DNA from 3 places in the Comamonas sp. GW821-FHT11H03 genome. Region 2 is predicted to be linked to each of the others. Evidence: predicted binding sites of a transcription regulator. Region 2 holds the regulator's gene; each other region holds the start of a gene.
The links. The regulator LexA, encoded in region 2, represses DNA repair genes until DNA is damaged. The targets are predictions, from matches to a motif close to ACTGTATNNNNATACAGT.
Positions count from the first base shown of each region.

Region 1: a site for LexA is predicted at 5,248-5,265, ahead of imuA (translesion DNA synthesis-associated protein ImuA). Genes of this name have one in related genera too.
Region 3: a site for LexA is predicted at 8,075-8,092, ahead of recA (recombinase RecA). Genes of this name have one in related genera too.

Region 1 is NZ_JBXARF010000003.1:365,525-376,061, reverse strand. It holds gene katG (catalase/peroxidase HPI) at 1-642, opposite strand, end outside; gene AC1RTQ_RS10015 (PAS and helix-turn-helix domain-containing protein) at 986-1,528, opposite strand; gene AC1RTQ_RS10010 (CoA transferase subunit A) at 1,603-2,301, shown strand; gene AC1RTQ_RS10005 (DUF3806 domain-containing protein) at 2,305-2,781, shown strand; gene AC1RTQ_RS10000 (3-oxoacid CoA-transferase subunit B) at 2,812-3,450, shown strand; gene AC1RTQ_RS09995 (HD-GYP domain-containing protein) at 3,646-4,998, shown strand; gene imuA (translesion DNA synthesis-associated protein ImuA) at 5,333-6,205, shown strand; gene AC1RTQ_RS09985 (Y-family DNA polymerase) at 6,207-7,739, shown strand; gene dnaE (DNA polymerase III subunit alpha) at 7,732-10,537, shown strand, end outside.
Region 2 is NZ_JBXARF010000004.1:245,706-256,242, forward strand. It holds gene dkgB (2,5-didehydrogluconate reductase DkgB) at 1-215, opposite strand, end outside; gene AC1RTQ_RS11615 (LysR substrate-binding domain-containing protein) at 607-1,509, shown strand; gene AC1RTQ_RS11620 (GntP family permease) at 1,733-3,142, shown strand; gene lpxK (tetraacyldisaccharide 4'-kinase) at 3,238-4,281, shown strand; gene AC1RTQ_RS11630 (Trm112 family protein) at 4,378-4,569, shown strand; gene kdsB (3-deoxy-manno-octulosonate cytidylyltransferase) at 4,573-5,349, shown strand; gene adk (adenylate kinase) at 5,740-6,396, shown strand; gene AC1RTQ_RS11645 (asparaginase) at 6,689-7,672, opposite strand; gene lexA (transcriptional repressor LexA) at 7,755-8,426, shown strand; gene AC1RTQ_RS11655 (hypothetical protein) at 8,596-9,018, shown strand; gene AC1RTQ_RS11660 (hypothetical protein) at 9,449-9,694, shown strand; gene AC1RTQ_RS11665 (universal stress protein) at 9,839-10,300, shown strand.
Region 3 is NZ_JBXARF010000007.1:262,511-273,047, forward strand. It holds gene AC1RTQ_RS17095 (TerC family protein) at 25-717, opposite strand; gene sucD (succinate--CoA ligase subunit alpha) at 863-1,762, opposite strand; gene sucC (ADP-forming succinate--CoA ligase subunit beta) at 1,783-2,943, opposite strand; gene argC (N-acetyl-gamma-glutamyl-phosphate reductase) at 3,415-4,347, shown strand; gene yddG (aromatic amino acid DMT transporter YddG) at 4,548-5,471, shown strand; gene AC1RTQ_RS17120 (hypothetical protein) at 5,475-6,197, opposite strand; gene recX (recombination regulator RecX) at 6,249-6,725, opposite strand; gene recA (recombinase RecA) at 6,908-8,017, opposite strand; gene AC1RTQ_RS17135 (MarR family winged helix-turn-helix transcriptional regulator) at 8,156-8,647, shown strand; gene AC1RTQ_RS17140 (response regulator) at 8,757-9,434, shown strand; gene AC1RTQ_RS17145 (sensor histidine kinase) at 9,526-10,537, shown strand, end outside.

The sequences.
Region 1 (10,537 bases), on a different contig from region 2:
CTCGAGGTCGCGCTCGCCGCTGTAGCGGCTGTTCGGGTTCTGGGTGGGGGCCAGCCATTCCTTCTCTGCACCCCAGTACACATCCTGATCGGGTTCCCAGGTGTCCACGCGCCCGCCACCGAAGCCGAAGGTGCGGAATCCCATGGTTTCCAGTGCGACGTTGCCGCACAGAATCATCAGGTCACCCCAGGAAATCTGGCTGCCGTATTTCTGCTTGATCGGCCACAGCAGGCGGCGCGACTTGTCGATGTTGACGTTGTCAGGCCAGCTGTTGAGCGGGGCAAAGCGCTGCTGGGCGCGGCCCGCGCCGCCTCGACCGTCCTGAATGCGATAGGTGCCGGCAGCGTGCCAGGCCATGCGGATGAACTGGGGGCCGTAGTGGCCGAAGTCGGCAGGCCACCAGTCCTGCGAGTCGGTCATCAGGGCGCGCAGGTCGCGCTTGACGGCTTCATAGTCCAGCTTCTGGAAAGCCTGGGCGTAGTTGAAGTCTTCACCCAAGGGGTTGCTTTTGGCGGAGTGCTGGCTCAGCAAATCCACGCGCAGCTGATTGGGCCACCAGTCCTTGTTGCTGGTGGCGTTGCCTGCGGCGGCGGTTTCGCTGTTCTGTCCTTGGTGGAAGGGGCACTTGGATTCAGTAGTCATGGGGCTCTCCGTTTCAACGATCCGACAGGTCGGTAGGTGCAGGAAACAGATATCAATCAATGATTAATATCAATCAATTAAACTCAATAGCTATTAGCGATTGGCTGAGGTGAATTATCGGTGCGCGGCTGGCATGAAGGGCGTGTTGTGCTATTGAAATTACTAAGCAGCGCCATAGGAAGAATTAGGGGGCGAGTCTTGAGCCGACGCAATGTCGGGTTCAGATACTTCGCAAAGTGACTGAGACTGTGACTTTTAAAGCGTATGCGAGGCAGCCTGTTTGCACAAGCATGAGCCATCAAATCAGGTCGTTGACCTACCTGGCCTCAGCTGTGGCAGCGGCTCAGCCGGCGACCAGCTTGTGCACCAGATCGGCTGCGGTGGAGGCGCCGTATTTGCGCATCAGCCGGGCGCGGTAGATTTCCACGGTGCGGTGGCTGATGGCCAGCGCCTTGCCGATTTCCTTGCTGGTCATGCCTTCGAGCAGGCGCGCGGCCACTTCGCGTTCGCGGCCTGTCAGCTCGGCCTTGACGGGGCGCTGGGCCGAGAGGTCTTCAAAGCTCCAGATGCCCGAGGCATGCGGATCGTCGCGGTCCAGCGTGCGGCCGCTGACATGGCACCAGAACACCTCGCCATTGGCGCGCTTCATGATGCGATTGTCGGAATAGATGCCTGTGATGTTGAGAATCGGGGCAATGCGTGCGCCCAGGCGCTCGTATTCGTCAACGCTGGGGTACAGCACCTGGAACGTCTGTCCTATGAGTACTTCGCGCGAGGCGTGGAACATTTCACACAATTGCCGATTACAGTCAATCATGATGCGGTTGCGCGAGATGACGAGACCTACGGGGGCGGCGTCGAACGCCAGCCGGTAATCCACAACCATGGTACTGCTCTTTACGAAAAACTACTTACTCAAGTACGTAGTATCGTAGCGCATCCAATTTCAAGGAGACATGTGTGAAAAAGCTCTACCCATCCGCAGAAGCGGCGCTGCAGGGCGTGGTGGCCGACGGGCAATTGCTGGCCGTTGGCGGCTTCGGCCTGTGCGGCATTCCCGAGGCCCTGATCGATGCGGTTTGCGCCAGCGGCGTCAAGAACCTCACGGTGGCATCCAACAACGCCGGCGTGGACGGCTTTGGTCTGGGCAAGCTGCTGGACACCCGCCAGGTCAAGAAGATGATCTCCAGCTATGTGGGCGAGAACAAGGAGTTCGAGCGCCAGTACCTGGCCGGTGAGCTGGAGCTGGAGTTCACGCCTCAGGGCACTCTGGCCGAGAAGATGCGCGCCGGCGGCGCCGGCATTCCCGCCTTCTTCACCAAGACCGGTGTGGGCACGCTGGTGGCCGAGGGCAAGGAGTTGCGCGAATTCGACGGCGAGACCTATGTGATGGAGCACGCCATCGTGGCCGATGTGTCCCTGGTCAAGGCCTGGCGCGCGGACAAGAGCGGCAATCTGCAGTTCCGCCTGACGGCGCGCAACTTCAACCCTGCGGCAGCCACCTGCGGCAAGGTCTGCGTGGTGGAAGTCGAGGAACTGGTGGAAGTGGGCGAGATCGCCCCCGACGACATCCATCTGCCCGGCATCTATGTGCACCGCATCGTGCATAACGCCAACCCCGAAAAGCGCATCGAAAAGCGCACCGTGCGCGAAGCCTGAAACATGGCAGATACGTCCCATTCGCCCGAGGCTGCCGCCCAGGCCGACGTACCGGTCTTTCGTGCGTTGGCTGCGCAAGAGCGGGAGCAACTGGACCGCGAGCGCTTGCTGGTGTGCCAGGTCGCGGCCCGTGAACTGGGGCTGAGCGACTGGAGCATGGACCGCTCGGGCCTGGCGCAGTTGCAGCAGTTGCTCGATCGCGGCCTGGTATCGGCCGACAACCTGCTGCTGGCCCGAGGATTGGGCGTGGTGCTGGGGGACGCGCTGAGCTGCGAAATGGACGACATGGACTGGCATATGGTGAGCGACGACTGGGGAGCCGACCCCGTTGTGCGCTACCGCGAAACCAGCATCCAGGTGGGGGCTCGCGACATGGTCCTCAAACGGCTCGAAGACGGCCAGAGCGTCGATCTGCTGCACTTGCTCGATGGTGTGATTTCGCACCTGCAGCCCATGATCGATTCCGGCGATTACCAATAACGTCAATCACGATTTATTCAGGAGGCTCTTATGCCCTGGACCCAAGACCAGATGGCCGCGCGCGCGGCCCAAGAACTCGAAGACGGCTTCTACGTCAACCTCGGTATCGGCATTCCCACGCTGGTGGCCAACCACACGGGTGACAAGGAAGTGTGGCTGCAGTCCGAGAACGGCATGCTGGGCATCGGCCCCTTCCCGACCGAAGACCAGGTCGACGCCGACCTGATCAACGCCGGCAAGCAGACCGTGACCACGCTTCCCGGCTCGGCCATTTTTGGCTCCGACCAGTCGTTTGCCATGATTCGCGGCGGCAAGATCAATCTGTCCATTCTGGGTGCCATGCAGGTGTCCGAAAAAGGCGATCTGGCCAACTGGATGATTCCCGGCAAGATGGTCAAGGGCATGGGCGGGGCCATGGACCTGGTAGCGGGCGTCAAGCGCGTCATCGTGCTCATGGAACATGTGGCCAAGAAAAAGGACGGCACGACCGACCTGAAGATTCTGCCCAGTTGCACCCTGCCGCTGACGGGTCTGGGCGTGGTGGATCGCATCATCACCGATCTGGGCGTGATGGACGTGACGCCCGAAGGCCTGAAGCTGGTGGAGCTGGCACATGGCGTGAGCTTTGACGAGATCCAGTCCAAGACGGGTGTGACGCTGCTGAAATAAGTGGCACTGCGCTCACGGGCAAGAACCGCTGCGGCGGTTCTTTTTTATGCCTTTTTTGCGGAATCAGCAGAATTAATAGCTGCCGGGGTTGATAGGACAAGCGATGTAAGCTGTTTTTGCTTTAATTGTGGCCCACAAATTATTGCAATCTGCAACAATCGAGATTGATTGAGCAGACAGAAAAAGAGCGCTTTGATGAGTGAGAACGCTGGTGCGCAGGGGCACGAGACCGATATACATTTTTTGCGCGCAGTCACCGATATGGCCGAGCATACGGAGGTCATGACAGGCGATGCAATCTATACCGATAAGGGCATGAAGCTGGTGGACAAAGGCACACGTGTTGACAGTCGACTCTATGACCGTCTGGTCATGCACAAGCTGCGTGACCCGATCGATGCCAACCTGGTCACGGGCGATCTGGTCGACGTTGCATCCCTGGTCGCTCTGGCGCGCCAGCAATGCGAGCAGGTCGATCTGCTGCACCGCATGGTGGCGTCCATCGGCGATATCGAGCGTCTGCTGGCGCCGCTCAAGAGCTTGCTGCTGCCCCAGGCCATTGCCTTCAAGCTCACCGTCATGCGCGAGCAGCGCTCCGACCTCTACCAGCACAGCCTGCAGATGACGCTGGTGGCGATCTTTCTGGCGCTCAAGAACGGCTGGACCGAGCGCGAATGCGTGCCGTTGGCCACGGCCGCGCTGCTGCACGATGTGGGCATGCTCTATATGGACCCGGTCTGGACCGATCCGGACCATCGCTTGAGCGGCGAGGAACGCAAGCATCTGGTCGCGCATTCCGTCACCGCCATGCTGGTGGTGCGCAGCACCGAACTGTATTCGCGCGCCGTGGAAATCGCCGTGCTCGAGCACCATGAGCGCATGGATGGGGCCGGCTATCCGCGCGGCATCAAGGGCAACGCCATTTCGCCCATGGGGCAGGTGCTGCTGCTGGCCGAGGTGGTCTCGGCCTTCTTCGAGAAATTCACGGACATGCCGGGTCAGCGCCTGTCGCTCATGCTGCGCATGAACCACAAGAGCTATCCGGCCGATCTGGTGCACCTGATTTTGCCGCTGCTCTACGACGAAATCAGTCCCGGCAAGCCGCTGGCGCCGCTGCAGGCCGAGTTCTCTCACAGCATTGCGGCCCTGGAGGCTGCGCTGCGCAAATGGAGCGAACTCAGGCTCGATTTTCCCGAGCAATGGCAGCAAATGCCCGACGCACAGGCGGCGGTGGCCGTGGAGAGCAATCTTGCCCAACTGCAAAAGCAGCTGGCCGAGGCAGGCTCCCACCCCAGCCAGCAACTGGATGTGTTGAGATTCTTCAAGGATGACGCGCTGGGCATGAGCGAGCTGGCCCTGGTCAACCGCGAGGCCTTGTGGCAGCTGCAGGCCATCATGAACGACTGCCTGCGCCGCTGGCCCACGCTGGGGCAGGGTGGCTCCACGCTGGAAGTCGCCGTGGCCGAATGGTGCGAGGCCTGCGCTCAGCTGATGCCGCAGGCGGGCCGCAGCTCGGCCATGAATGTCGACACGCAGTCGTTGAGTTGACGGCATTGACCACGAGCTTCGCCCGGGACGTATGTCCTCAGGTTTGATAGCTGCAGGCGCTTGATTGACGGGCGCTACACGGGTATTTCTTCAAGATTTTGCGCATCGCGCCGCAGTGCGGCGTGCTTTGCCGTGTCTGCTGGCGGCATTCTGAAAAAGTATTGTTGATAGCGCGCGAGGCACGATCAACAAGGGCCGGCCGCATCTGCTACCAGTCTTAGGGCTTTGTTTTGCGCAGGAATTCGGATAACTGTATATTTGTACAGTATCAAAGAGTTCTCGCATGCATACCCAGTCCTTGACATCCTTGGCCCGCCCTGGCTCACAGCCAGGCATGACGGCGTCCGTCCGGCAGCAGGCAGGTGCAGAGCAGGGCGTGCGGCAGGATCTGCACTCTGCGGGTAGCCCGCATTTGTCCGCCATACAGATTCCCGGTGTCTGGCGCGGCACGGACTGGCAGCAGGATGCATGCCGCAATGTCTGGCCCAGTGGTCATGCAGCGCTGGACTGCGAGCTGCCCGGTGGTGGCTGGCCCGGCAATGCCTTGATTCAGCTGCAGCAACCCGCGCACTGTCATGCGGAGTGGGCCTTGCTGTTGCCCGCGCTGGCCGCAAGAGTGCGGCAGCATGCGGCTTCACGCGGGGATGCGCGAATGGGGCAGCTGGTGCTGGTGGCTCCACCCTATCTGCCTTTCGCCCCGGCCTTGCAGGCCGCCGGTATTGACGCGAAGCGGCTGTGCGCGGTGCAGCCGGGGCGCAGTGCCCAGGATTTGGCTTGGGCCTGCGAGCAGGCACTGCATTGCCGGGATGTGTTGGCGGTGCTGGCCTGGTTGCCCGAGCTTCCCGCGTCCACGCTGCGCCGCTTGCAGCTGGCTGCCGCTTCGCAGAGTCGGCCTCTGTGGCTATGGCAGGAGTTGCAGGCCGAGCCGCTGAGCTCTCCCGCCGCATTGCGGTTGAGACTGGGGAGAGCCACGGCAGACTCCGCTGCCCAGCAGGCGCCGGGTTTGCAGATACAGATACTGAAGCGTCGTGGGCCTTTGCTGGAGCGCCCTATACAGCTCCCGCTTTCGCAGTGGGCCTGGCAGCCCGTGCTGCAGGCACAGGCCCAAAGACATGCGCGCCAGAGCGAAGAGGCTGCCATGCTCATGCAAGGGCGTATGACAGCCGCCGCTCCTGCAACGGCCTCGCATTGGATGACGGAGGCATGAGATGGGCAGTGCAGAGCACTGGATGGCCTGGCCTCTGGCCTGCCTGAGCAAGTCAAGCCCGGTGCCCGAGAGTGCCTGCTGGTGGGCGCTGGAGTTTTCGCCGCGTGTAGCCTTGCTCGAAGACGCCTTGCTCATGGAGACCAGCATGGTGCAGCGTCTTTGGGGCGGCAAAGAGGTCTTGCTGGCGCGGCTGGACAGTGCTTTTGCCCAGGCCTGTCAGGCCGCTGTGTCCGGCCTGCCAGAGTCCGGGGGCGGCGATGCGAGATGGCAGCCGCTGTGCGGACAGGGCAGCACGGCCTGGCAGGCTTTGGCACGGCTGCGGCTGCAACAGGGCCGGCCTGGCGGCTGCGTCCTTGTTTCCTTGCCCATGCCTGAGCCATCGCTGCATGCCGATGCGCTGCCGCTATGGACGCTGAACGCCCTGGAGCAGCACAGCGCCGTGCTGCTGCGCCTGGGCTGCCGGTGCTGGGGCGATGTGCGCGCACTGCCGCGTGCGGGGCTGTCGCGCCGCATTGGAGCCAAGGCCTTGCGTGCGCTCGACGAGGCCTATGGTCTGCTGCCCCAGCCGCTTGACTGGCTGCAGCTGCCTCAGCAGTTCGAGTTGCGCCACGACCTGGGTTATCCGGCCCACCATGCCGATGCCGTGCTCCATGCCGCGCAGCCGCTGTTGCGCGCGCTGCAGTGCTGGCTGCAGGCACGTCACCATGCGGTGCTGGCGCTGCAATTGCGCTGGCACCATGATCTGCGCCGTATTGACGGCCAAGAGCTGCCGGCCTGGGAAGCGCTTGTCATCCGCACGGCCCAGCCCACGCAGGGCATGGCGCATCTGCAGCGCTTGCTGCGTGAGCACCTGGGCCAGCAGCGCTGGCGCGCACCCGTGGACATGCTGGAGTTGCAGGCGCTGGAGACGCTTGCCTGGGCGGCCGAGCCGCTGAGCTGCCTGCCTGGCGCCCAGGGCCAGAGTCCGTCGGACACTCTGGCCTGGCATGAATGGGTGGAACGCCTGAGCGCTCGCTGGGGCGAGGAGGCCGTGCAGATGGTGCAGCCGCTGGCCGACCACCGCCCCGAGCGCATGCAGCGCTGGCAAGCTGCTGCACCTCTGCTGCAGAGCAAGAATCCGGCTGCTGCAAGAGACGCTACCCAGGCTGGAGCGGGAGCACAGCTCAGGCAGCAAGGCACGCATCGCGGCCGTCAGTCCGGCTGTGCCGACCCCTGGCAAGCCCTGTGGCCGCCCTGGCTGCTGCCCCAGCCCCAGGCCTTGCCCGTGCAGGGCAATCGTCCCCAATGGCATGGGCCGCTGCAGCTCAGGGCCGGGCCCTACAGGCTCGAGTCCGGCTGGTGGGATGCGGCTGGCGATGCATTTGCCGATGCCCGGGCCGGCGCGCCGGCCGGCCTCGCCGAGCGTGACTATTTCGTGGCCTATAACGCCGTGGTCGGGCATGTCTGGATTTACCGCGAGCGCGTCCGTAGCGAACACCTGATGGGCATGACAGCCAACCCTGCCAGCTGGTTTGCGCAAGGCATGTATGGCTGAGCAGATCATGGCCGAGCCGCCCGCTGCCGCTCTGTGCCTCGCAGGGCCGCCGCCTGCCGCCATACCGGCCAGTCCCGTGGCTCAGGGCATGGGCAGAGGGCCGCTGGCCTATGCCGAGCTGCACTGTCTCTCGCATTTCAGTTTCCTGCGCGGCGCTTCATCGCCTGCCGAGCTGGTGCACCGGGCCAAAAGCCTGGGCTATGCGGCGCTGGCGCTGACCGACGAATGCTCGGTAGCCGGTGCCGTGCGCGCCTTTGAAGCGGCGCGGGACTGCGGCCTGCACCTGATTCATGGCAGCGAATTCGCCTGGGGCCCGCTCAGGATCGTGGTGCTGGTGCGTGATCTGCTGGGCTGGGGCAATCTCTGTGAATTCATCACCGCTGCACGCAGCCGGGCTGACAAAGGGGACTATCTGGTCGATGAATCCAGCCCCTGGCAGCTGCTGAATCAAGGCTGCGAGTGCCTGCTGCTGCCGCAGCGCGGGAAGCTGGATGCATCGGATTTGATAGCTGTAATCGCTTACCTGGAAAGTGTTTTGGGCTATCTTGATGCTGAAAACCTCTGGCTGGGTGTGGAGCTGCATCTGGCACCCGACGACAGCCTGTGGCTGCAGACCCTGCAGCAGGCGGGCGCGGCGCTGGGGCTGCGCTTGCTGGCCTGCGGGGATGTCCATATGCATGCGCGCTCATGCAAGCCGCTGCAGGATGTGGTCACGGCGATCCGCATGGGGCGCACCGTGGCCGAATGCGGCTTTGCTCTGCAGCCCAATGCCGAGCGGCATCTGCGCTCGCGTCTGCGGCTGGCTTCGCTCTATCCCAGGGCCATGCTGGAGGCGACGCTGGAGCTGGCCGGGCGTTGCAGCTTCAGTCTGGACGAGATCCGCTACCACTATCCGCAAGAGAGCGTGCTGCCCGGCATGACGGCCACTCAGACCCTGGCCTGGCTGACCTGGGAGGGCGCGGCAGGGCACTATCCCCAGGACATTCCCGAGAAAGTGCGCGATCAGCTGCGCATTGAGCTGGCGCTGATCGAGGATCAGAAGTACGAGATGTACTTTCTCACCGTGCATGACATCGTGCGCTATGCGCGCAGCGTCGGCATTCTCTGCCAGGGGCGCGGCTCGGCGGCCAATTCTGCGGTCTGCTACTGCCTGGGCATCACGGCGGTAAACCCGGATGGAAACCATCTGCTGTTCGAGCGCTTTATCAGCAAGGAGCGCAGCGAGCCGCCCGATATCGATGTGGACTTCGAGCATGCGCGGCGGGAAGAGGTCATTCAGTACATCTACGAAAAATACGGGCGCGACCGCGCCGCGCTCACGGCCGTGGTCAGTTGCTGGCGCAGCCGCAGTGCGCTGCGCGATGTGGGCAAGGCGCTGGGCCTGCCTGTCGACCTGATCGATGCCCTGGCCAAGGGGCAGTACTGGTTCAGCGAACATGCCCAGGCGCAAGCACAGACGCATGCCGAGGTGGCGGATTCGGCACAGGAGGACCAGGCGCCCGAAGCACTGCCCGAAGACTGGGTGCAGCGCAAGCTCCAGGAAGCCGAGGTGCTGGCGCGCGAAATGAATTGCGCGGTGGGCGCGCACCGGTTGCGCCTCTGGATAGAGCTGGCCTGGCAGCTCAAGGACAGCCCGCGCCACCTCAGCCAGCATGTGGGCGGCTTCGTGCTGACCGAAGGCAAGCTCACGCGCCTGGTGCCCGTGGAGCCTGCCACGATGGCCAAGCGCTCAGTCATTCAGTGGGACAAGGACGATCTTGATATCGTGGGCCTGCTCAAGGTCGATGTGCTGGCCCTGGGCATGCTCACCATGCTGCGCAATGCCCTGAACGAGCGCGCCCGCTGGCGCGGCGAGCCATGGGAGCTGCACCAGATTCCGCAGGAGGATGCCGCAACCTACGAGATGATCTGTCAGGCCGATACCGTAGGCACTTTCCAGATCGAAAGCCGCGCCCAGATGAGCATGCTGCCGCGTCTGCAGCCGCGCACCTTCTATGACCTGGTGGTGGAGGTTGCCATCGTGCGCCCCGGCCCGATTCAGGGTGGCATGGTCCATCCCTATCTGCTGGCGCGCGAGCGCGAACGAAGGGGGCTGGCGCTGAAGCTCCCAGACCCGGAGCTTGAGAATGCCTTGCTGAGAACCCTGGGCGTGCCCATTTTTCAGGAGCAGGTGATGCAGATCGCCATGGATGCTGCCAAGTTCTCGGCCGGCAAGGCTGATGAGCTGCGCCGCTCCATGGCGGCCTGGAAGCGCAAGGGCGGCGTACACAAGTTCGAGCGCCCGTTGATCGACGGTATGGTGGCGCGTGGTTACAAGCTGGAATTCGCTCAGGCCATCTTTGCGCAGATGCTGGGTTTTGGCGAATATGGCTTTCCCGAAAGCCATGCCTACAGCTTTGCGCTGCTGGCCTATGCCAGCGCCTGGCTCAAGCGCCACGAGCCGGCCATCTTTCTGCAGGCGCTGCTCAATGCCCAGCCCATGGGCTTTTACTCGCCGTCCCAGCTGGTGCAGGATGCGCGCCGACATGGCGTGCGCGTGCTGCCGGTTGATGTCTGCCATAGCCACTGGCATTGCACCCTCGAAGCCCCTTTGCAAGCCATCCGCGGCGTGGCCCAGCCTCAGCCGGCCGTGCGCCTGGGGCTGAACCGGGTTGCCAGGCTGGGCAAGGCCGCAGCGCTGCGGATAGAAGGCGAGGCGGCGCAGGCTCCGTGGGAGGACGTGAGCGATATGGCGATCCGGGCTCGGCTGGACAAGGCGGATATGGAAGCCCTGGCTGCGGCGGATGCGCTGCGCAGCC
Region 2 (10,537 bases):
CTGTAATTGTCGGTCCAGATCTTGGTTGTGACAAACAGATCGCTGCGCGCCACACCGCTGTCGGCAATGGCCTGGCCGACTTCGGCTTCGTTGCCATAGATCTGCGCCGTGTCGACTGCGCGGTAGCCCACATCGAGTGCATTGCGCACCGAATCGATCACGGTCTGACCGGAGAGGCGGAAGGTACCGACGCCGAAGGAAGGAATATGGTTCATGAATTAACTCCTGAATGAGATTGAAGGCGGCAGCCGGTCCGCAGCTTGCATGTCTGCACTCCGAAGCAGCCTTCCCGACGCCTGAAGTTTGCCCAACTCATATTTGTAGATTAAGCCCTGTATTTCATAAATTCTTTTGAAATAAAATCAAATATAAAAACTCGAATCTTGCGCCAGCAGTGACTGATCTCCATCACCTTTGATGGCAACACGCGTCCCACCAGACATGCCTGTCATGCCCGCCGCAGGAATGCGGGCTTGCACGCCATCGGCAATGCGCCGGCGCCCAGGGTGAACAGCGCCACAGACGAGTTCCCAGGGCCGAGCACTCGGTTGATATTTGCAGATCAGGCTTTGGTATTCCCTCGATTTTCTTGAACTGAATTCAACAATGAAGACGACGCTCGACGAATTGCAGGCCTTTGTGGCCGTCGTGGACACGGGCACCATCACAGCCGCTTCGGAGCTGCTGGGCCTGACGATTTCAGCCACCAGCCGTACGCTGGGGCGTCTGGAAGAAAAGCTGCAGACCACGCTGCTGCGCCGCACCACCAGGCGCCTGCAACTCACCGAGGAAGGCGCCACTTTTTTGCAGCATGCCCGCGCCATTCTTGCATCGGTCGACGAAGCGGAGGAGCTGATGGCAGCGCGACGCATGCGGCCGGCGGGAAGATTGCGTGTCGATGCGGCCACCCCCTTCATGCTGCATGTGCTGGTGCCGCTGATCGCGGGATTTCGCTCGCGCTATCCCGAAGTCGAGCTCGAGCTGAACTCCAACGAAGGCATCATCGACCTGCTCGAGAGGCGCACCGATGTGGCATTTCGCATCGGCGTGCTCAAGGACTCCACGCTGCATGCCCGCCCGGTGGGCATCAGCCGCATACGCGTGCTGGCCAGCCCTGCCTATCTCAAGCGCCATGGCACACCGGTCAATGCGACCCAGCTCGCCCAGCACAGCCTGCTGGGCTTTACCCAGCCCGAGTCGCTCAACGACTGGCCGCTGCGCGACGCCGACGGCAACGCCGTGCGCATTCGCCCGGACATTGCCTCCTCCAGCGGCGAGACGCTCAGACAGATGGCGCTGGCCGGCCTGGGCATCGTCTGCCTGTCGGACTTCATGACGCGCGCAGACCGCGAGCAAGGTAGTCTGGTGCCGCTGTTCGGCAAGCAGACGCTGGATATCTGTCAGCCCATCAATGCGGTCTACTATCGAAACACCGCGCTGGCGGCGCGCATCACCTGCTTTGTGGACCATGTGGTGGAAACGCTGGGCAGCCGCCCCTTCGAGACCTGAGCGGCGCGAGCCGGCCCGGCGGCTGTCACACCTGTGTCGCGATGAAGCTGCGCAATGGGCCTGCTGCGCAGCAGCTCTCGACGAGAGCTATATCGCCGCAGCAGAGCACGCCATGGCAGGACGGCAGAATCGAGCTTCCGCGGCTGGCTCCTGCCGGCACGGCACAGACTGCGCTGCTTTTACTTGAACGCCGTAACTAAACGGTTTGCTTAGGGAGGTGCATGTGATCAGCATTTTGGGCATCGTTCTTTCACTCGGTCTACTCATCACTTTGGCCTATCGCGGCGTCAGCGTGCTGCTGCTGGCGCCACTGACAGCCCTGCTGGCCGTAGCCGTCAGTGCACCGTGGCTGATGCTGGCCAGCTACACCCAGATCTTCATGGTCAGCCTTGGCGGCTTTGTCATCGCCTACTTTCCGCTGTTCTTGCTGGGCGCGGTCTTCGGCAAGCTCATGGAAGCTTCGGGTGCGGCTCACATCATTGCCCAGGGCATTGCGGCAGCACTGGGCGAGCGGCGCGCCATACTCGCCGTGGTGCTGGCCTGTGCCGTTCTCACCTACGGCGGCGTTTCCTTGTTTGTCGTGGCCTTTGCGGTATATCCCATCGCCCTGGCGCTTTTTAGGCGTGCCGACATCCCGCGCCGCCTCATGCCGGCCACGATTGCGCTGGGAGCCTTCACCTTCACCATGACGGCGCTGCCCGGCACGCCGGCCATCCAGAACGCGATTCCCATGCCCTATTTCGGCACCACGCCATTCGCCGCGCCGGGGCTGGGCCTGATCGCCGCAGCCGTGATGCTGATGCTCGGGCTGTGGTGGCTGCACTGGCGCAGCGCGCAAGCGCGCGCCAGAGGCGAAGGCTTTACCGCCGGGGATGAAGCACAGCAGCCGGCAGACAAACTTGCTCCAGCGGCAGAGGCCACCCCCAGCCATCTGGAGCTGGGCAAGGCCTTGCTGCCTGTTGCCGTGGTGATCGCTCTGAACTATCTTTTATCGGTGCATGTGCTTCCGGGACTGGACACGCGCTATCTGGCCGAAGCCCGTTTCGGCGCCACCAGCATCGAGGCACTGCGCGGCATCTGGGCCGTGATTGCGGCCCTGACCGCGGCAATCTGCCTGCTGGTCGCCATGTGGTGGAGCCGCCTGCCACAGCTCAAGCAACTGCTCGACGAAGGTGCCAGCGCCTCGGCCCTGCCGCTGCTGAACACAGCCTCCCAGGTCGGTTATGGTGCGGTCATCGCCTCGCTGGCAGGCTTCACGCTGATACGCGATGCGGTGCTGAACATCTACCCGGACAACCCGCTGATCTCGATGTCGATCGCCATCAATATTCTGGCAGGCATCACCGGCTCGGCCTCGGGCGGCATGAGTATCGCCCTGCAGACCCTGGGCAGCACCTGGCTGCAGATGGGCGAGGCTGCAGGCCTGTCGCCTCAGCTGCTACACCGCGTCACGGCCGTCGCCACGGGCGGACTGGACACTTTGCCGCACAACGGCGCCGTCATCACCCTGCTGGGCATCTGCGGGCTCACGCATCGCCAGTCCTATCTGGACATTGCCATGGTGGCCATAGCCCCCGCCGTCGCTGCCCTTGCCGTCATCGTGGCGCTGGGCAGCCTGTTTGGCAGCTTTTGATCCCAAGCTCCCGGGATCAGGGCCCAGGTATTTGCGCATTGCGCAGGCCGGTTGGCGGCGGGAACTGCGGCCGCGCCCGTATGATCCGAACCCCTATGCCTCAAAACACCGTCCAAGCATCCTCCTCGCAACATGGCTTGCGCGCCCTCTGGCGCCAGCGTGGAGCGGGCGCCTGGCTGCTGTGGCCGCTATCGCTGGTCTATGGAGTGCTGCAGGCCTGGAATGCACGGCGCATGCGCAGCCGCCAGCAAAGCACCGGTGTGCCAGTCATCGTCGTTGGCAATGTGATTGCAGGCGGCGCGGGCAAGACCCCCGTGACTCAGGCCGTGGTGGCCCACCTCAAGGCCAGAGGCTGGCAGCCGGCCATCATCTCGCGCGGCTATGGCCGCAGGATAGAGAGCGGGCAGGATTGCCGCGAGGCCCTGCCCGACAGCCCCGCCAGCGAAGTCGGCGACGAACCCGCCCTGCTGGCGCGCAGCACCGGCGTGCCGGTCTTTGTTGCCTCCAGACGTCTGCAGGCGGCGCAAGCGCTGCGCCAGCGCTACCCGCAGGTCGATGTGATCGTGAGCGACGACGGCCTGCAACATCTGGCCCTGGCACGCGATGTGGAGTTGTGCGTCTTCAATGATGAAGGAGTCGGCAACGGCTTTTTGCTGCCCGCAGGCCCGCTGCGCGAGCCCTGGCCTCGCCCGGTGACGGCCACACTGCATGCCGGCCAGCCGCCCAGGCCGCTGGGCACGTCCCCGGCGTTCGCGCTGCAGCGCAGCTTGGCCGAGACCGCCTACAACGGCCATGGTCAGAGCATCCCGCTGCGCAGCCTGGCCGCTCAGAGCCCGGAGGCCGTGGCCGCCGTGGCACGCCCCGAGTCCTTTTTTGCCATGCTGGCCGCGCAGGGCATCACTGCGGCGGCAACCCAGGCCCTGCCCGATCACTATGATTTCGAGAGCTTCTCGCGCAAGCTGGAAAACGACAAACCCTTGATTTGCACCGAAAAAGATGCCGTCAAGCTCTGGCGCAGCCATCCTGAGGCCTGGGCCGTGCCCCTTGAGCTGCAGCTGCCACAGGCCTTCTGGGAGCTGCTGGATGCGCAGCTGGCCAAGGCCAACGCCAATATTCGCCGCGGTGACAAGCCAGGCTGACTATCATTGGGCCTATGGATCAACAGCGTTTGATCACCTCTTTTTGCAGCGCCAGCTCACTGCCGGCGCCCTCATCCCGTTTTGCAGGAATACTCCATGGACGCCAAACTTCTCGAACTGCTGGTCTGCCCCGTCACCAAGGGCCCGCTGCGCTTTGACCGCGAGCATCAGGAGCTGATCAGCCACAGCGCGCGTCTGGCCTATCCCGTGCGCGACGGCATCCCGGTGCTGCTGGAAAACGAAGCCCGCACCCTGTCCGACGACGAGCTGGAAGAAGAAAAGCAATAACCCATGAGCTATACGGTACTGATCCCGGCCCGCCTGTCCTCGACCCGTCTGCCCGGCAAGCCGCTGGCCGATATTGCCGGCTTGCCGATGGTGGTGCGTGTGGCCCAGCGCGCGGCTCTGGCCGGTGCAGCCCGTTGCGTGGTGGCGGCCGACGACGAAAGCATTGTCGCGGCCTGCGCCCGGCATGACGTCCAGGCCATCCTGACGCGCAAGGATCATCCCAGCGGCAGCGACCGCCTGGCCGAAGCCTGTGAGCAACTGGGCCTGTCCGGCGACGATGTGGTCGTCAATGTGCAGGGCGACGAGCCGCTGATCGACCCCAAGCTCATCGAGGCCGTGGCACAACTGCTGCTGGCCCGCCCCGAAGCCAGCATGGGCACGGCAGCCCATCCTATTGACAGCCTGACGGATTACCGCAACCCGAATGTGGTGAAGGTGGTCTGTGACGCAAAGGGTCTGGCCAGCTATTTCAGCCGCGCGCCCATCCCTTTCTCGCGCGACCACGGCGATGAAGCCTGGTGGCAGACGGCGGCCCCCCAGGCCGGTCACACAGGTTTCACACCGCTGCGCCATATTGGCATCTACAGCTACAAGGCAGGTTTTCTGCGCGAGTTCCCACAACTGGCACCCGCGCCGACCGAAGCCATGGAGCAGCTGGAGCAGTTGCGCGCCCTCTGGCACGGCCACCGCATTGCCGTGCATATCACGCCCGATGCACCGGGTGCCGGCGTGGACACGCCCGAAGACCTTGAGCGCGTGCGCGCTGTTTTTGCTGTTTGAGAAAAAGACCTGCGCACTTTGGCGACACCGGTGCGCAGGCCGTCTTCATCCAGGGCTGCTCACCCATCCAGCCGGCAGCAGCCCCGTCGGCCAGAGCCATCCCAAAGGGCCCCAGGCCAGTCCAGGAAAGCGCTGATCGCTATACTTTCCGCATAGTCCGAATAGCATATGTAACGGCTTGGGCACCTGGATTACAACTACAGCAATCGCGTTTGCAGCGGATACATGCCCTCGATTGGCCGCACTTGTGACAGCCTTGACTGAATTGTGTAAGCCTGTGTTGGTCTTGTGCATGCTATCCTTGCCCGCGAAAAAATACTGCCCGGGGACTACGGACGACCACCCGTCCGCCTGGGCCAACAAGAATTTCTACTCTCCTCAAGGATTTCCATGAAACTGATTTTGTTGGGTGCACCCGGCGCAGGCAAAGGCACTCAGGCGGCCTTTATTTGCCAAAAGTACGGTATCCCTCAAATCTCCACGGGCGACATGCTGCGCGCCGCCGTCAAGGCTGGCACCCCTCTGGGTCTGCAAGCCAAGGCCGTGATGGACGCCGGCCAGTTGGTCAGCGACGATCTGATCATCAACCTGGTCAAGGAACGCATTGCTCAGCCCGACTGCGCCAAGGGTTTCCTGTTTGACGGCTTCCCCCGCACCATCCCCCAGGCCGACGCCATGAAGGCTGCCGGCGTGAAGCTGGACTATGTGCTGGAAATCGATGTGCCCTTTGACGCCATCATCGAACGCATGAGCGGCCGCCGCAGCCACCCCGCCTCGGGCCGCACCTACCACGTCAAGTTCAATCCTCCCAAGGTGGAAGGCAAGGACGATGTGACCGGTGAAGACCTGGTGCAGCGCGAAGACGACAAAGAAGAAACCGTCAAGAAGCGCCTGGACGTCTACAGCAACCAGACCCGTCCTCTGGTGGACTACTACAGCAACTGGGCCAAGGCCGATGCGGCAGCGGCCCCCAAGTACCGCGCCATTAGCGGCACAGGCAGCGTGGAAGAGATCACCGAACGCGCTCTGGCCGCTCTGGCCTCCTGATCGCCCTGATCACTCGCGCATGCGAGCCTTACCGACTTTTCGCGGTAGGGCATTTCTGCGCGCAAAAAGGCCGGTGTCTTCACCGGCCTTTTTTGTTCTCGAACCTCAAGCTCCTGGCCATTCGGCCGGCATCCGTCCGATGCGGCATCCGTCCGATGCGGCAAGCTGCACCGAGGTGGAGTTGCCTCCATCAATATTCATAGCTACCTGCGCTTATTCTCATTAGGTCTTAGACAAATAACATCATAGATTCACCGTATCACAAGGGAAGCAAGCTATTAAAATAATAGCATCAAACCAATGTGTGGGGCCAGCCCATCAGCTCCAGCATCAGGCTGATTCTGGTCTTGGCCGCAGGCAGACTGCTCACGCGGCTATCCCGTGCACCCTGAGCCTGCACCACCTGCCCCTCCTCGCACCGGGTTGTGATACGCAAAGTCATGCCCTGCGCCTGCGCCCAGTCCAGGGCTGGCCCCAATGCCTGATGGACGGTGCCATTGCCCGTTCCCACCACCACCACGGCACGCACGCCTTGCGCATGCCAGGCCTGCATTACCGCCAGCGCCACGGCACTGTTGCAGCCGGCATGGCTGTGCAACAACTCCACCTGGGGCCATTGAGCTGCGGGCGGTAAAGCGATCTCAGGCGAGCCAGCCGAAGCAGCCATGGGCAGTCCGCCCGTTGCCCAGCGCAGCCGCCCCTCTTCCACCCAACCCTGCGGACCGGCGCCGCTGCCATCAAAGGCATCCACACGGTAGGGATGCACCTTGCGCACCTGGCGCGCGCTGAACACCCGGCCCGCCACCACGGCAAGCACACCGCGGCCAGCAGCCTGCGTATCGGCCGCACAGGCCACGGCATCACGCAGATTGCCCGGGCCGTCTGCCGAAATGGCTGTGGCCGGGCGCATGGCGCAGGTCAACACCACGGGCTTAGTCGGGCGCAGGACACATTGCAGAAACCAGGCGGTTTCCTCCAGGGTGTCCGTGCCGTGGGTGATGACAATGCCGCTCACATCATCACGCGCGAGCAGCTCTGCACAGCGCAGCGCGAGTGCATGCCAGGTTGCGTGATCCATATCCTTGCTGTCCAGCTGCGCCAGTTGCTCCGCCTGCAAAGATGCAGAAGCAACGCGCTCCAGGTCCGGCACAGCCTGCAGCAGTTGGACCACACCCAGTTCGGCCGCACGGTAGCCCACACTGGCGCCAGCCTGCTCTGCAACACCGGCAATCGTGCCACCGGTGCCCAGGATGAAGATATTTTTGTCACGTTCCACTTGCAGTCCTCTTCAAACTGATTAAAAATACAGGTACTGGATGAACACACAGTGTTCATCATTGATCGATCAAGGAATGCCCATGGACCACCCCAAGCTCACTCCCCGCCAGCAGCAGATTCTGGACCTCATCCAGTCCACCATCGCTCGCACGGGTGCGCCCCCGACCCGGGCCGAGATTGCCAGTACCTTTGGCTTCAAGTCGGCCAATGCCGCAGAAGAGCATTTGCAGGCACTGGCCCGCAAGGGCGTCATCGATCTGGTCAGCGGCACATCGCGCGGCATTCGCCTGCGCGCCGATACCGTGCGCACCATCAATGCGGCACGCGGTGCCAGCTTTGCGCTGCCGCTCGCGGCTCTGGCCCCGCTGGTGCTTCCCCTGGTCGGCCGCGTCGCTGCCGGCTCGCCCATTCTGGCCCAGGAACATATCGATCAGAGCTATTCAGTCGAGCCCAGCCTGTTTGCCGCCAAGCCCGATTACCTGCTCAAAGTGCGTGGCATGTCCATGCGTGACGCGGGCATCATGGACGGTGACCTGCTGGCGGTACAGGCTACGCATGAAGCGCGCAACGGCCAGATTGTGGTGGCCCGCCTCGGTGATGACGTCACCGTCAAGCGCTTCAAGCGCACGCCTCAGGGCATCGAGCTGCTGCCCGAGAACCCCGACTACAAGATCATTCACGTCGATCCTGAAGAGCCATTCGCCATCGAAGGCCTGGCCGTAGGCCTTATCCGCAACAGCATGTTCATGTAACGGGCAGACGGCGTCCCTTCGTCTATGCAGCGCAGGCACTGAGCCTCTTTCCCTCTCAAGCCCAGGCGGTAGGCGCGAAGCCGTTGAGCTTCGCCCTGGGCGGAGCTTTGCCTCAAGAATGCAATCCTGCCCCTATCCATGCCGCAAGGTCATCAAAAGGAGTTGCCAAATGGGATTCGCCACATCACTGCAGACTTTGACACGCCTGACTCTGAAGAGTCTGCCTGCCACGCTGTCGCTCAACCCGAACTTCAGCTCCGATGACGCAAGCAAAGCCGCTGCACAACCCGTATCGTTCACTACCAATCGTCCAAAGGCGAAGCAGATCAGCATTCCTGTCATGCGCGCCAACCGCGGCCGCAGTCGTCCAGGCAGCAATACGCTTTATCCTCAGGCCTTTGCAGCGCCCCCAGAGCTGCAATCGCTGGTAACCGATGAGTCGACGCAAACTGCTTCTCCGCGACTTCTCAAAATCGTGCAGCGAGAACCGCGCAAGCAGCCCGAATGCCTGCTGATCTGCGGACGCATGGCCGATGTCTGCGCCGCGCTGGAGCGTATGGCACTCCATGAGCAAACAGCCCCGCAAATCTGAAAGCACAGTGAGGTTTGACTGCCTGCACTTATGCAGCTCAAGCATGCAGCCCGAGCCCGAACTGCGATAGGCCTGCAGGCGATGCAACATAGCTTCCATATGCATCCAGCAGAAAGCCATCTCAACGCTCTTGACCCATCGGCCGGCAGATACGGCGCCAGACAATTCTGTCAACAGTGCACAGGCGAAAAATTCGATATCGTCAGAGCAGGCCCTCTGCATTTGCGCCGAACGATCTGGATCGCCATGTAAATTTTTTGCTGACGTTCTGCCTGGGCCTGTCCGTGGAACGCATTTCGCACAAGCCTCGCAGCCTTAAGAACTCCTTGTCAGGCGCGAATATCCGTTAGAACGGATACCCGGATCAGGGTATTGCGGCACCTCTTCGACAGTGGAAACATTCATATACACATGTCAACGAGGGCGTCTTATGAGTGCCTACCGCAAGCTCTTGCAGCACATACAGGCCAAAGACGCCAATGGAGGCCTGCGCCTGATTCTGGTCTATCAGAGTTTTGATGAGGTCGACATGCCGCATGGCATCTCCATACGCCCATCTGCCATTTACTTTGAAACTGCCGATCACCAAGAGGTCAACTGGCTCAATCCACAGCAATTCGAGATAGAGGCCACTGGCGAAATCCTCAATCGCATTCCTCCCTCGCCCGAGGAATGAGACCACTCGACACGACCGCCCATCGTTACAGAGTCTTACCTCCTGTCTACAACTCTGCTGCTTGCAAGAACTAGGCATTGCGCGGCTCGAAATATTGGAATAGATTGACTCTCAGGCACATCTTCCGGCATCAGGAGGCTGAACATGTTCAAGCACCTGCTCATTCCCACCGATGGCACCAAACTGTCAGAGGCTGCGGTGCGTGCTGGCGTTCTACTTGCACGTGAACAAGGCGCCAAGGTGACTAGCCTTTATGTCATGCCCGATTACCGCGCCATCATCTACGGCGCAGACGCGCTGTTGACTTACAACAGCGCAGAGTTCGAGCGAAGTGCCAACAGCGATGCAGATGCGGCTTTGCAGTTCGTTGACCAGATTGCCAGGCCTGAAGGCGTACCCTGCAACTTTGTGCGAGTCACCCACGCCTCTGTTTACCAAGCTATTGTTCAACAGGCGCAGGAATTGCAATGTGACCTGATTTGCATGGCTTCACACGGTCGCAAAGGTATCGGCGGAATTTTGCTGGGCAGCGAAACCCAGCGCGTTCTGACGCACAGCCATGTCCCGGTGCTGGTACACCGGCCCGCCTCCACCGGCAAACATTAAGGAGCCAGAAATATCGAATAGCAGTCCTGCACGTCGCACGCTTGCCTCGATACAAGATGGGCTCAAGCGACGTGCAGGTCATGGCTACAAAATGCAGGCCAGCCAGTCAGGAGTTGCTGGCCTCACCCGATGGGGCAACCTGTCAACCGTTCAAACGCGTCAGCAACAGTGCAAGAGCGATAAACGGCGATTGAGGCCAAAGTAACGCCTCTGCCAACTATTCAAATGCATTGACTG
Region 3 (10,537 bases), on a different contig from region 2:
TTTGGCAAAGCCGTCGCAGGGCGCTCAGGCCGTCGCCACTTCCTTCTTCTCGCCACGGGCTTGCATGAACTTGCCCAGTCCGACCACCAGCACGGCGCCTGCTGCAGCAGCGGCATAGTGCAGCCAGGGGTGCGCCAATGCGAACCCATGCAGCAGGTTGTCGTTGACGATGGTCTCACCGCCCACCCAGCCGATCAGCGCAGCGCCCAGCGTGACAATGACGGGGAAGCGTTCCATGAGCTTGATCATCAGCGTGGAGCCGAAGATCACCAGGGGAATGGAAATGGCCAGACCCAGGATCAGCAACACCATGTTGCCCTGGGCGGTGGCGGCCACGGCAATCACGTTGTCCAGGCTCATCACCAGGTCGGCGATCAGGATGGTGCGGATGGCGGTCATCATGGAGCCATGGCCCTTGGACTCGCCATCGCCGTCTTCTTCGCCAGTCAGCAGTTGATAGCCGATCCACAGCAGCAGGCAGCCGCCCACGACCTGCAGGAAGGAGAGCTCCAGCAGCTTGGCAGCCACCACGGTCAGCACGATACGCAGCACCACGGCGGCGCCGGAGCCAAACATGATGGCTTTCTTTTGCTGTTCAGGGGGAAGAGAGCGCGCGGCCAGTGCGATGACCACGGCGTTGTCGCCGGAGAGGATGATGTTGATCCAGATGATCTTCACCAGGCCGATCCAGAAATCGGCGCTATTGAGCATTTCCATGATGACTCCACTGTTTTGAATATGAAAGCGCCGCATTGCGCGGCGCTTTCTTTTAAGAGTGGAGGCAGTTTAGGGCTCGAAGCCCATCTTGCCAGTTCGTAATACTGCGTAAATTCAACGCGACATCACGAACTTTTGCACGGGCTTACTTCTTGAGCAGGCCTTGCAGCAGGCGACCCATTTCGGAAGGGTTGCGGGTGATGGTGAAGCCGCACTCTTCCATGATGGCCAGCTTGGCGTCAGCGGTGTCGGCACCGCCGGAGATCAGGGCACCTGCGTGGCCCATGCGCTTGCCGGGAGGCGCAGTCACGCCAGCGATGAAGCCCACGATAGGCTTCTTCATGTTGGCCTTGCACCACTGGGCAGCTTCGGCTTCGTCGGGACCGCCGATTTCACCGATCATGATCACGGCATCGGTGTCGGGATCGTCGTTGAAAGCGCGCATCACGTCGATGTGCTTCAGACCGTTGATGGGGTCGCCACCGATACCGACAGCGGAGGACTGGCCAATGCCCAGTTCGGTCAGCTGAGCCACGGCTTCGTAAGTCAGCGTACCGGAGCGGGACACCACGCCCACGCGGCCCTTCTTGTGGATGTGACCGGGCATGATGCCGATCTTGATTTCGTCAGGCGTGATCAGACCGGGGCAGTTGGGGCCCAGCAGCAGAGTCTTCTTGCCGCCGGCAGCTTCCTTGGCCTTCATCTTGTTGCGCACTTCCAGCATGTCGCGAACGGGGATGCCTTCGGTGATGCAGATGGCCAGGTCCAGGTCGGCTTCAACAGCTTCCCAGATGGCAGCGGCAGCACCTGCGGGAGGCACATAGATCACAGACACGGTAGCGCCGGTTTCCTTGGCGGCGTCCTTGACGGAACCAAAGATTGGGATGTCGAAAATCTTTTCGCCAGCCTTCTTGGGGTTCACGCCTGCCACGAAGCAGTTCTTGCCGTTCGCGTATTCCTGGCACTTTTCAGTGTGGAACTGACCGGTCTTGCCAGTAATGCCCTGGGTGATGACCTTGGTGTCTTTGTTGATAAAGATCGACATGTTTCTATCTCCGGGGCGTATTACTTAACGGCAGCAACGATCTTGGTCGCTGCTTCAGCCATGGTGTCAGCAGCGATGATGGGCAGACCGGAATCCTTGAGGATTTGCTTGCCCAGTTCTTCGTTGGTGCCCTTCATGCGCACGACCAGAGGCACGCTCAGGTTCACGGCCTTGCAGGCAGTGACCACGCCGTTGGCGATGGTGTCGCACTTCATGATGCCGCCGAAGATATTGACCAAAATACCCTTGACTTCAGGGTTCTTGAGCATGATCTTGAAGGCTTCTGTCACCTTCTCGGCCGTAGCGCCGCCGCCCACGTCCAGGAAGTTGGCAGGTTCGCCGCCGAACAGCTTGATGGTGTCCATGGTGGCCATGGCCAGACCAGCGCCGTTGACCAGGCAGCCGATGTTGCCGTCCAGGGAGATGTAGGCCAGATCGAACTTGGAGGCTTCGATTTCGGCAGCGTCTTCTTCGTCCAGATCGCGGAAGGCCACGATTTCGGGATGACGGAACAGCGCGTTGGGGTCGAAGTTGAACTTCGCGTCCAGAGCCATCAGGTTGCCCTTGGAGTCGCAGTTCAGGGGGTTGATTTCCACCAGCGACGCGTCGGTTTCCATGTAGCACTTGTAGATCTTGGCGAAGATGTCTACGGCTTGGTCGATGGAAGCGCCTTCCAGACCGATGGCAGCTGCCACCTTGCGCGATTGCGCTTCGGTGATGCCGGTCAGCGGGTCGATCATCTCGGTGATGATCTTTTCGGGAGTGGAGTGAGCCACTTCCTCGATGTCCATGCCGCCTTCGCTGGAAGCGATCAGGGCCACCTTCTGTGTGGCGCGGTCAGTCACCAGCGACACATACAGCTCGTTCTTGATGTCGGCGCCGTCTTCGATGTACAGACGACGGACCTTCTGGCCTTCGGGGCCGGTCTGGTGAGTCACCAGTTGCATGCCCAGGATCTGCTCGGACAGCTTTTGCACGTCCTCGATGGACTTGGCAACCTTCACGCCGCCGCCCTTGCCGCGGCCACCAGCGTGGATCTGGGCCTTCACCACCCACACGGGTCCACCCAGCTTCTGGGCTGCTTCAACAGCCTCTTGCACGGTAAACGCAGGAATGCCACGGGGAACGGGCACACCAAATTGGCGCAAGATTTCCTTGCCTTGGTATTCATGAATCTTCATGACTTTGTCTCTCTGAACTGAGGGGAAATACCCGCTTGCCAGCGACTCGGGGGAGCCTGGCCATCGGGTTCATATGACATGGCGAGCAGGAATGTACCATGCTGCACCGCGCAAAACGACACCTGAACATGCGCAAAATCCACAATTTCGCGCAACTTTGTCGTGTTCCGGAAACAGCTGCAATGCCTTGAATTCTTTAGGGAAATTATTCCTACACGATATCTTTTCTTCCCGCAACTTTCTTATGTCTTATATACGAGTTAAAGGCCTTGAGGCTGCGGCTGGCAATGTGCTGACAACCGCTAATAGCTGCTACGTCTACTGGGCCATTCGCGCAAGACTTGTGCAAAGACAGGCCGTGCACATCCCTGACGAGATTCAAGGACAATCACCGCTCGTAAAGCGGCAATGGTGCCGCAGGCAGCGGCATAGAAACCAAGAAATGCGCGCGCCGGTGCAGGAGAAAATGCAATGGCAAAAGTCTTTATTGACGGAGAAGCAGGAACCACGGGTCTGCAGATCCGTGAGCGTCTGGTCGATTTTGCAGGGGTGGAGCTGGTCAGCATCGACCCCGCACTGCGCAAGGACCCGGCCGCCAAACGCTCTCTGATTGCCGGTGTGGATCTGGTCATCCTCTGCCTGCACGACGATGCCGCCCGCGAAACTGCCGCCATGGTGGACTCCATCACCGCAGAGACCGGCCGCGCCATCAAGATCATCGACGCCTCCACCGCCCATCGCACGGCCGCAGGCTGGGTCTACGGTTTCCCCGAACTGCGCGCCGGCCAGCTCGAGGCCATCAAGAGCGCCACCCGCGTCTCCAACCCCGGCTGCTACGCCACGGGCGCCATCGCCCTGCTGGCACCGCTGGTGGCTGCTGGCCTGATTCCCGCCGACTACCCCGTGAGCCTGCCTTCCGTGTCCGGCTACAGCGGCGGCGGCCGCAGCATGATCGAAGCCTATGAAGGCGGCGATGCCGCGCCTTACGAGGCCTATGCACTGGGCCTGTCGCACAAGCACATTCCCGAAATCCTGCACTACACCGGCATGACCCGCCGCCCCGTGTTCATCCCCGCAGTGAGCAACTTTGCCCAGGGCATGCTGGTGCAGCTGCCGCTGCACCTGGATCTGCTGCCCGGTGCCCCCAAGGCCGCCGACCTGCACGACGCGCTGGCCAGCCACTACGCCCGGACCAATACCAGCGCCAACTGGGTCAGCGTGCTGCCGCCCACGGACGACAACAAGCTGGCCGCCGACACCCTGGCCAATACCAACAAGCTGGAGCTGCGCGTTTTTGCCAACGAGCAATACCGCCAGGCCGTGCTGATCGCGCGTCTGGACAATCTGGGCAAGGGTGCCAGCGGCGCCGCCGTGCAGAACCTGCAGATCATGCTGGGCCTCTGAGCGCGCCCAGTCTCTGCTGAAACGGCCCTATGGGCCGTTTTTTATTGATTTCGCGGCGATGATCAGCACTTGGCCCCGCTGGGGACAAACAATAAAATCAATAGCTTACAGCGCCATCCAGACAAGGACTTCAATGCAAAAGATGCATCAAATCGTTGCCTACATTGCGCATAAAGCTCCTGTTTTAAAAGCGCCTCTCCATGAACCCCACTGAAGCCGCCGCCCGGCGTGCCACGCTTATCGGCCTGCTGGCCGTGCTCTGCTGGAGCTGCACCGTGGGCCTGATGCGTGCCGTGGCAGAGCCGCTGGGTGCCGTCGGCGGCGCGGCCTGCCTCTACACCATGGCCGCCATCTGCGTTGCCGCAGCACGCGGGCGCAAAGGCTGGCGCGAGCTGGCACGCTGGCGCAGCATGCACCCTGCCTATCTCTGGGGTTGCGGCCTGCTGTTTGTGGTCTATGAGATTTGCCTGTCCGTAGCCGTGGGCCTGGCCCACGACCGCAGCCAGGCCATGGAGATCGGGCTCATCAACTATCTCTGGCCCAGCCTCACCATCGTGCTGGCCGTGCTGTGCGGCCAGCAGGCGGCTCGCTGGTGGCTGTGGCCAGGCGTGCTGATCTGCCTGTGGGGTCTGGCGCGCGTGCTGGGCGGCGACAGCTTCAGCCTGCCGCTCATGTGGAGCCATGTGCTGGGCAACCCGCTGGCCTATGGCATGGGTTTTGCTGCCGCCCTGCTCTGGCCGACCTACTCGCTGCTGGCGCGCCGCTATGGCGCAGGCTTCAACGCCGTGGGTCTGTTCGTGACCTGGACTGCCATCGCGCTGTGGCTCAAGTGGCTGATGCTGGGCGAGCCACAGCCCATGCTCTGGACCTGGCTGACCGCCGGCCAGGTCTTGCTGGTCGGGGCGCTCACGGCAATGGGCTACAGCTGCTGGGAGCACGGCATCCAGCATGGCAAGCTGGCCCTGCTGGCTGCGGCGTCCTATTTCACACCGGTGCTCTCGGCGCTGATGGCCAGTGCACTGCTGCAGGTGCTGCCGGGCTGGAGCTTTTGGCAAGGCGTGGCACTGGTAACGCTGGGTTCGCTGGTCTGCTGGTGGGCAACGCGCACGCCTGCGCCGGTATAAGCCTCAGGTCAGCCAGATGCCAAGGCCCAATACCACCGCATGCACGGCCATCACAATCCACAGCAGCGTCCACGACGGCTCGGCCATCTCCTGCAGCAGGCTCTGAATTTTTTCGCCCACAAAGGCACGCAGCGCCGGGTCTCCCCGGCTGGCTTGCTCACCCCACTCGGCACGCGTCCGGCCCCATTCGTCCATCACCTCGGACAGCGGCAGGCGATTGAGCACCGTACGCACCACCCATTGCACCGCCCGGCCATCGCCAATCCAGGGTTTCAGATGCTCCATGGCCGTGCTCATGTTCAGCAGGTCGGCGGTTTTGTGCAGTGCATTGTGCGCACGGGGCATAGACTCGATGCGCTGCGCCAGCATCTCGGCCAACCGCTGCGACAAGCCCTGTCCATAACGCGCCACCAGCTTGCCAGTGGCGCGGGCGCGCCCGATCTGCAGGCCCACCATCACATAGGCCGGGATGATGAACACCAGCAGCAGGGCCACCACCAGCGACGGCGAAAACAGCAAGGTGATGAAAGCCCCCGCGCCACCGGCATGGGCCGCCGCAGGCATGCCCGGCCCGTCCAGGCGCAGGAAGTAGAAAGCGGCCGAGGTGCAGCCCAGCACCAGAGCCAGCGCAATGCCGAGCATCAGGCCACCCAGCAGGGATTTGCCTGCGCTCAGGCCGACACGCAAGGCGGACACAGTATCCGGATTCGAGGCTGTTGAGGGCATGCATTGTCCTTTCCGTCACGGAGTCTAACGGTCGCCGGCTGCGTGCAGTTCTCAGCCCGCGTCATCACTTTCGTCGAACGCCGAGTATGGAGCCTCGCGCAAAACCCGCGATGCCACGGCAGAGGAAAAGCCCCGCGACGCCATGAAGCGCAGCTGTTTGGCCTTTTCCTTGATATCGGCAGGCGGCGTGCCAAAGCGCTTGCGCCACAGCTCACGGGCACGTTCCAGCTCGGTATCGCGCAGTTGCTCGCTCGCGTTGCGCACCACTTCATCGTCCAGCCCTTTGCTGCGCAACTCCTGCACCAGCCGCGCCGTGCCAAAGCGGCTGGACTTGCTGTGAATGACGGAATCCACTACCCGCTGCGCGCTGATGAAGCCGCGCTTTTCCAGCTCATCGAGAATGGCCCGCAGGTCATCGCCCTCTTCCACATACGGCGCCAGCTTGCGCTGCAACTCCAGACGCGAATGCTCGCGCTGCCCCAGCAGCTTCAGGGCTCGGCCTTTGAGTGAAAGCTTGGCAAAGCTCACGACGCATCTCCAGAAACAAAAAGGCGCAGGACGAACCTGCGCAAAGATGGCAAACCTTTTGAGCAATAAGGCCCGAACTCAAACACTGGCGTTCACCAAGCCAGGGACATCAAGCAAGGGCCGCACTGCTGCGAGGATGTCGTCCCCTTTCACGAAAGGCGCATAGCGCCTCAGGGGAAGAATCAACCTTCAATCACTCCGTCCTTGTCTACCTTGCCCTTGCCGCCCTTGGCAGGCTTGGCTTCGGCAGCCGCAGCACCGTCCACGGGCAGCAGCTTGATGCCCAGGCTATCGCGCACCTTGTTCTCGATTTCGATGGCCAGCGCGGGGTTCTCGCGCAGGAACTCACGCGAGTTGTCGCGGCCCTGGCCGATTTTTTCACCGTTGTAGGCGTACCAGGCACCGCTCTTTTCCAGAATCTTGGCGTTCACGCCCATGTCCAGAATCTCGCCTTCGCGGCTGATGCCTTCGCCAAACAGGATGTCGAACTCGGCCGTCTTGAAGGGGGGCGAGACCTTGTTCTTCACGACCTTGACCTTGGTTTCGTTGCCGATGGCCTCGTCGCCCTTCTTGATGGTGCCGGTGCGGCGGATATCCAGACGCACGGAGGCATAGAACTTCAGCGCATTGCCGCCGGTGGTGGTCTCGGGCGAGCCGAACATCACGCCGATCTTCATGCGGATCTGATTGATGAAGATGACCATGCAGTTGGTCTTCTTGATGGTGGCCGTCAGCTTGCGCAGGGCCTGGCTCATCAGGCGGGCCTGCAGGCCGGGCAGGGCGTCGCCCATCTCGCCTTCGATTTCGGCCTTGGGCGTCAAGGCGGCCACCGAGTCGATGACGATCAGGTCCACGGCCCCCGAGCGCACCAGGCTGTCGCAGATCTCCAGTGCCTGCTCACCGGTGTCGGGCTGGCTGATCAGCACCTCGCTGAGGTTCACGCCCAGCTTCTGGGCATAGCTGGTGTCCAGCGCATGTTCGGCGTCGATAAAGGCGCAGGTGCCACCCAGCTTTTGCATCTCGGCAATGACCTGCAGCGTCAGCGTGGTCTTGCCCGAGGATTCGGGGCCGTAGATTTCAATCACGCGGCCGCGCGGCAGACCGCCTACGCCCAGCGCGATGTCCAGACCCAGAGAGCCGGTGGAGACGACCTGAATGTCTTCGATGGCTTCACCTTCACCGAGCTTCATGATGGTGCCCTTGCCGAACTGCTTTTCGATCTGGGCCAGGGCTGCAGCCAGGGCTTTGGCTTTTTCGCTGTTGGCGTCGTTGGTCTTGGCGATGGCGTTCATATCAGGCTCCGAAATAGGTGAATGACTGTCTGTAGCCAGTCCTGTTTATGTATTCAGGCTGGATGCTTGAACAGTAGTTTAGAGGCTGATACTGCAAATTTATTTAAATATTTAGTCAGTTTGCCTTACTATTTATCCATGTCGGAAATCGCCCATGTCACCCCGCCCGCCGATGCCTGGCGCCAGACCCATCTGGGCCGTTTGCTGGGTCATGCCATGCGCCGCTTCGATGCGCGCGTGCTGCAGCTCATGGCGCGTGCAGTGGAGGTGCCGCTGGCGCTGTCCAACCTGGCGGCACGCGACAAGGTGGGGGCGGCCCATATCCACATCACGCGCCATCTGTCGCTGGCTGGCGACCGGCTCACCGATCTGGCCGACAAGGCCGGCATGACCAAACAGGCCATGGCCGATCTGGTGACGCAGTGCGAATCCTGGGGCCTGGTCACGCGCGAGAGCGACCCGCATGATGCGCGCGCCAGGCGCGTGCGCTTCACCGATGCGGGTCTGGCCTGGCTGCAGGCTTTTCACGACGCCGTAAGCCAGGCGGAGGCCGAATTTCGCGAAGCCGTGGGCACGGATGTGGCCACCGTGGTCGCGCTGGGCCTGGAAGCCTATGCCGAAGGCTATTGAGATTCGACGCCTGTAAGCGGCTGTCGAGAATTGCCCTGAACGGCCACGAGCCATCCCTACAATGGCAGCAAAAGTGCAAACAGGCACACATAACAACCAGGAGACACACATGCGCATACTGATTGCCGAAGACGACCAGGTGCTGGCAGACGGCCTGCTGCGCACGCTGCGCAGCTCGGGCGCCGTTGTCAGCCATGTGGCCAATGGCAGCGAGGCCGATACCGCCTTGCTGACCAGCAGCGAATTCGATTTGCTGATTCTCGATCTGGGCCTGCCAAAGGTACACGGTCTGGAAGTGCTCAAGCGCCTGCGTGGGCGCGGCGATGCGCTTCCGGTGCTGATTCTCACGGCCGCCGATTCGATCGAAGAGCGCGTACAGGGCCTGGACTATGGTGCCGACGACTACATGGCCAAGCCGTTTGCGCTGTCCGAGCTGGAAGCGCGCGTGCGCGCCCTCACGCGTCGCGGCATGGGCGGCGCCAGCTCCACCATCAAGCACGGCCCGCTGGTCTACGACCAGACCGGCCGGGTCGCCACCATCGACGGCAAGATGGTGGAGCTGTCGGCGCGCGAGCTGGGCCTGCTGGAAGTGCTGCTGCAGCGCGCGGGCCGTCTGGTCAGCAAGGACCAGCTGGTGGAGCGCCTGTGCGAATGGGGCGAAGAGGTGAGCAACAACGCCATCGAGGTCTATATCCACCGTCTGCGCAAGAAAATCGAGAAAGGCCCGATCCGCATCGCCACCGTCCGCGGCCTCGGTTACTGCCTGGAAAAAATCACCCCCCCCTGAGCGGCTTTGCCGCTTCCCCCCAGGGGGACGGCAGCCTTGGCTTCGGGGCGGCCCTCGCTGGCTGCCTCTTGCATGAGATAGCGCCCCACCCATGAAGATCTTTCAGCGTGAGCAGCGATCCCTCTTTGGCGAGATCCTCGACTGGATGCTCACGCCGCTGCTGCTGCTCTGGCCCGTGAGCCTGGCGCTGACCTGGCTGGTGGCCCAGGGTCTGGCCAACAAGCCCTTCGACCGCGCGCTGGAGTACAACGCCCAGGCCCTGGCCCAGCTGGTCATCGTGCAACGCGGCAAGGTGCAGTTCAATTTGCCGCAGTCGGCCAGCGAGATCTTGCGCGCCGATGAGTCGGACACTGTGTTCTTTCAGGTCAGCGGCACCAGGGGCGAATATCTGGCGGGCGAGCGCGACCTGCCCCGCCCACCCGCCGTCGACGAGGACCCGCCCACCGGCACGGTGCTGCTGCGCGATGAGGAATACAAGGGCATTGACCTGCGCGTGGCCTATATCTGGGTGCGCATGCCGCTGCCCGGCGAGCCCAATGCCCTGGTGCAGGTCGCGGAAACACGCGAAAAGCGCAGCGTGCTGGCCACGGAAATCATCAAGGGCGTGATGCTGCCGCAGTTCGTCATCCTGCCGCTGGCCGCCTTGCTGGTCTGGCTGGCGCTGGCGCGCGGCATCAAGCCGCTGCACCGACTGGAAGAGCGCATCCGCGCGCGCAAGCCCGAGGATCTCTCGCCCATCAACCACAAGGATGTGCCGCTGGAAGTGGTGCCGCTGGTCGATTCGGTCAACGATCTGCTGCAGCGGCTGCATGACTCCATCGCCACGCAAAAGCGCTTTCTGGCCGACGCCGCCCACCAGCTCAAGACCCCGCTGGCGGGGCTGCGCATGCAGGCCGACCTGGCCCAGCGCGAGGGCACGAACACCGAAGACCTGAAGCGCTCGCTGGCGCAGATCGGCCGCTCAAGCATGCGTGCCACCCATACTGTCAACCAGCTGCTGGCACTGGCACGGGCCGAGAGCGCCGTGCCCGCCATGCAAGGCTGCAACCTCGTGCGCATCGTCACCGACGTGGTGCAGGACTGCCTGCCGCGCGCCATGGACA